Regions from separate parts of the Bradyrhizobium sp. USDA 4510 genome, predicted to be linked through region 2. Evidence: riboswitches for the same ligand, from Rfam matches in the RefSeq annotation. Region 2 holds a riboswitch; the other holds the start of a gene.
The links. A riboswitch is a leader RNA that binds a small molecule or an ion and turns the genes downstream of it on or off. The one in region 2 is predicted to bind S-adenosylmethionine.
Positions count from the first base shown of each region.

Region 1: it holds a riboswitch for S-adenosylmethionine, as region 2 does, so the genes downstream of both, ACVMDN_RS41140 (O-succinylhomoserine sulfhydrylase) here and metX (homoserine O-acetyltransferase MetX) in region 2, are expected to answer to the same signal.

Region 1 is NZ_JBSSBT010000001.1:8,870,463-8,872,854, forward strand. It holds gene ACVMDN_RS41135 (SDR family NAD(P)-dependent oxidoreductase) at 1-45, shown strand, start outside; gene ACVMDN_RS41140 (O-succinylhomoserine sulfhydrylase) at 97-1,290, opposite strand; SAM riboswitch at 1,367-1,446, opposite strand; gene ACVMDN_RS41145 (2'-deoxycytidine 5'-triphosphate deaminase) at 1,581-2,392, shown strand, end outside.
Region 2 is NZ_JBSSBT010000001.1:7,013,179-7,015,570, reverse strand. It holds gene ACVMDN_RS32770 (chorismate mutase) at 1-833, opposite strand, end outside; SAM riboswitch at 1,008-1,087, shown strand; gene metX (homoserine O-acetyltransferase MetX) at 1,173-2,378, shown strand; gene metW (methionine biosynthesis protein MetW) at 2,375-2,392, shown strand, end outside.

The sequences.
Region 1 (2,392 bases), 1.9 Mb from region 2:
CAGACCATCGTGGTCGACGGCGGCGTCACGACGGCTGCGACTTAATCTTCAAGAGAAGCCGTCATGGCCGGGCAAGCCCGGCCATGACGCGTTGCTTCAAACCTGCTCCAGCGCGCGCTCAAAATCCTCGATCAGGTCGTCGGGATGCTCGAGCCCGGCCGAGAAGCGAATGAAACCTTCGCTGATACCAAGTTCGGCGCGGGCCTCCGGCGCCAGGCGCTGATGCGTCGTGGTCGCGGGATGCGTGACGAGGCTCTTGGCGTCGCCGAGATTGTTGGAGATGCGCGAGATCTTCAGCGCGTTGAGGCAGCGGAAGGCGCCAGCCTTGCCGTCCTTCACCTCGAAGCCGACCAGTGTCGAGCCGGCGCCCATCTGCTTCTTCACCGTCTCGGCCTGCGGATGGTCGGGGCGGCCCGGATAGACCAGCCGCGTGATCTTCGGATGCTTGGCCAGCGCCTCGGCGATCTTCGCCGCGTTCTCGGTCTGGGCGCGGACGCGCACGCCGAGCGTCTCCAGCCCCTTCAGCAGCACCCAGGCGTTGAACGGCGACAGCGACGGCCCGGTCTGGCGCATGAAATTGTGGATGTGCTCGGCGATGAAGGCCTCCGACGACAGGATGACGCCGCCGAGGCAGCGGCCCTGGCCGTCGATATGCTTGGTTGCGGAATAGACCACGACGTCGGCGCCGAGCGACAGCGGGCTCTGCCAGATCGGCGTCGCAAACACGTTGTCGACGATCAGCCGGGCGCCGCCGCTATGCGCGATCTCTGCGATCGCGCCGATGTCGAGCACGTCGAGCGTCGGATTGGTCGGGCTCTCCAGGAAGAAGGTCTTGGTGTGCGGCCGCAACGCGCGCTGCCACTGGTCGAGGTCGAGGCCGTCGACCAGCGTCGTCTCGATGCCGTAGCGCGGCAACAGGTCCTGCACCACGTAGAGGCAGGAGCCGAACAGGGCCTTCGAGGCCACCACATGATCGCCGGCCTTCAGCGGGGCGAGGATCGCGGTGGTCACCGCGGCCATGCCGGTCGCGGTCGAGCGCGCGGCTTCCGCGCCCTCGAGCTCGATCATGCGGCGCTCGAACATCGCAATGGTCGGGTTGGAATAGCGCGAATAGATGAAGCCGGGGTCCTGGCCCTTGAAGCGCGCCTCGCATTGCTCGGCGGTGTCGTAGACGTAGCCCTGGGTGAGAAACAGCCCTTCCGACGTCTCCCCGAATTGCGAGCGCAGCGTACCGCCATGGACGAGACGGGTTTCGGGACGAAAGCGGGCCGTGGTTTCAGATTCAGACATGTGACCTCCGAGGTGGCCATTTCCCCTGGAGAATGGCCACAAAAAAACCGGCCTGGAGCAACCTCCACAAGCCGGGATCACACTGTCCCCGGCCTGTTTAGCGACTTATTTAACGTGGCTGCAAGCCGGCCGGCTCAAATCACCACGGGATAAGTGCAGCTGATATTCCCTCGCGCCCTTTCCGTCAAGACGGTCATCGGATAACCCGTAAAAGCCCATATTTTGGGGCTTGATGGCCGCCTGGAGTATGATTTTTGGGCCATCTCGAGGGATCGCCGAGGGACCGCATCGTGTCGTTCACGCTGGAAGATGAATCCAACGGAATCCTGCCCGACCGCATGATCGCGGAGATGGCGGAGGCCGGCCTCATTCTGCCCGCCTATGACTTCGTCGAGAGCCAGATCCAGCCGGCCAGCCTCGATCTCCGCCTCGGCGACATCGCCTACCGCGTCCGCGCCAGCTTCCTGCCGGGGCCCGATGCCACCGTCGCCGAGCGGATCGACGAGCTGAAGCTGCACGAGATCGATCTGTCCGACGGCGCGGTGCTGGAGACCAACTGCGTCTACATCGTGCCGCTGTTGGAGAGCCTGGCGCTGCCGCCGGAGATCGTGGCCGCGGCCAACCCGAAGAGCTCGACCGGACGGCTCGACGTCTTCACCCGCGTGATCGCCGACGGCACCCGCCGCTTCGACATGATCGGCGCCGGCTATCACGGCCCGCTCTATGCCGAGATCAGCCCGAAGACGTTTCCCGTGCTGCTGCGCGAGGGTTCGCGGCTCAGCCAGGTCCGCTTCCGGATCGGCGAGGCGACGCTGACCGCCGACGAGCTCGATGCGCTGCATGCCGCCGAGCGGCTGGTCGACGCCGCCAATGCCGATCTCACCCATGGCGTCGCGCTCTCGGTCGATCTCTCCGGCGAGAGCTCGGGCGGCTTCGTCGGCTATCGCGCCAAGCGCCATACCGGCGTGGTCGATGTCGATCGCCGCGGCGGCTATGCTGTCGACGACTTCTGGGAGCCGATCAAGGCCCGGCCCGACGGCAGTCTCATCCTCGATCCCGGCGAGTTCTACATCCTGGCGTCGAAAGAGGCGGTGCAGGTGCC
Region 2 (2,392 bases):
CCGTTAGAGGGCACCGTATAGCGCGTTGCGTGGCTGCCGACGAGGGCCGACGAGCGGACCGAGGCGCCGGCCTTGATCAGGGCGAGCTTGATGGCCTCGAAATCGTGTCCGGTGACCGAGACCAGGAGCGCCGCGCCGTCGAAAGCGGTGTCGGGGACCGCGACGATCTCGGCGAGCGGCGCAAGCGCCCGGGCGACATCGGCGTTCCAGCCGGAGACGCGCACGCTCCAGGTCTGCACTTCGGTGACCATGGCGTCGTCGGCGACCCGCGAGATCACGAACACCGGCAGCGCGGCGGGATGGTCGGCGCGTTCGAGGAACGGCAGCCGCGCGATGATCTTCGGCGCGCCACTGGCCTCGAGCGCATTCCACCACGGCGTACGGCTTGCGATCGCGGAGACCAGCGCGAGGTCGCCCTTCGACTTCGCCACCGCCTCGACCGCGGCCTGTGCGCTGAAATGCGACACGTAAGGCACCACGAAGCCGAAGTGAAACCGCGCCGAGTCGCGCATGGCCGACTCGCCGACCGAAACATCGGCATGCACCGCGAACGGCGCCTGCACATAGGTGAAGGTCGAGATGATGACGCGCCAGATGCTCTCGATGGTGTCGAGCGGCAGGATGCCGCGATGACGCCGCACCAGCTCGCGCATCATGCTGGCCTCGCGTGCCGGGCGGAATGCCGAGCCGACCTCCTGGGTCTTCTTGACCTGGATCAGGCGGTCGATGATGTCGCCGCGCGCCATCAGCAGGCGGTGTACCTGCTCGTCGATCGCATCGATCTCCTTGCGCAGATCCTGCAGCGAGGGCGGCGACGGGGGTGGGTTGGACATGCTCTCAAACCTTGTCGTCGGGGCGGCCCGGTGCCGCGTCGGACAGGGTCCCTGATTAGGAAAGACGGGCAGCGAAAGCAAAGAGAAACGTCGCAGGCGTGCCTTGCGCATTCGGTTAACCAATTGGCCGTGGGCAGGGCTGTCTTGACGGCGGGGGGCGTGGGGACTACGTTCCCTGCGTCCCGTGGTCATTTGAGCCGGCCGGCTTGCAGCCACGTTAAACAACTCGCTAAACAGGCCGGGGACCTTATCAGCTCCCGGCCGAACCTTTGTTCAGGCCGGGTTTTTTATTGGCCTGAGGTCCGTCGAGCCCTCCCGCGCGGAGGCAGGGTCGCCTAGATGAGCAACGTGCGTCCGATACCGAGCCCACAAACCCCGAGCGATGATCGCGCCCATGAGGCCGACCATCCGTCGTCATTGGTGGCGAAGTTCGGGATGGACCAGCCGCTCAAGCTCGATTGCGGCGTCGATCTCGCACCATTCCAGATCGCCTACCAGACCTATGGCGAGCTCAATGCCGACCGCTCCAACGCGATCTTGGTCTGCCACGCGCTGACCGGCGATCAGCATGTCAACAACATCCATCCCGTCACTGGCAAGCCCGGCTGGTGGGAGACCATGGTCGGCATCGGCCGGCCGATCGATCCCGACAAGTACTTCATCATCTGCTCCAATGTGATCGGCGGCTGCATGGGCTCGACCGGCCCTGCGTCGTTGAACCCCGCGACCGGCAAGGTGTGGGGACTCGATTTCCCGATCATCACCATCCCCGACATGGTGCGTGCGCAGGCGATGCTGATCGATCGTCTCGGCATCACGACGCTGTTCTGCGTGGTCGGCGGCTCGATGGGCGGCATGCAGGTCCTGCAATGGACCGCGGCCTATCCGGAGCGCGTGTTCTCGACGCTCGCGATCGCCTGCTCGACGCGCCACTCGGCGCAGAACATCGCGTTCCACGAGCTCGGCCGCCAGGCCGTGATGGCCGATCCGGACTGGCGCGGCGGCCGCTATGTCGACGAGGACACCCATCCGCACCGCGGATTGGCGGTGGCGCGGATGGCCGCGCACATCACCTATCTCTCGGACGCCGCGCTGCACCGCAAGTTCGGACGGCGGATGCAGGACCGCGAGCTGCCGACCTTCTCGTTCGATGCGGATTTCCAGGTCGAGAGCTATCTGCGCTACCAGGGCTCGTCCTTTGTCGAGCGCTTCGATGCCAACTCCTATCTCTATCTGACCCGCGCGATGGACTATTTCGACATCGCCGCCGACCACAACGGCGTGCTGGCGAAGGCGTTCACCGGCATCCAAACGCGGTTCTGCGTGGTGTCGTTCACCAGCGACTGGCTGTTTCCGACCTCGGAATCGCGCGCGCTGGTGCATGCGCTGAACGCGTCGAGCGCGCGGGTGTCGTTCGCCGAGATCGAGACCGACAAGGGGCACGACGCCTTCCTGCTCGACGTGCCCGAATTCCTCGAGATCTCCCGTGCCTTCCTGCTGGCCGCAGGCAAGGCGCGCGGCCTGAAGGACGGCGGCCGGTCATGAGCATGCAGCAGACA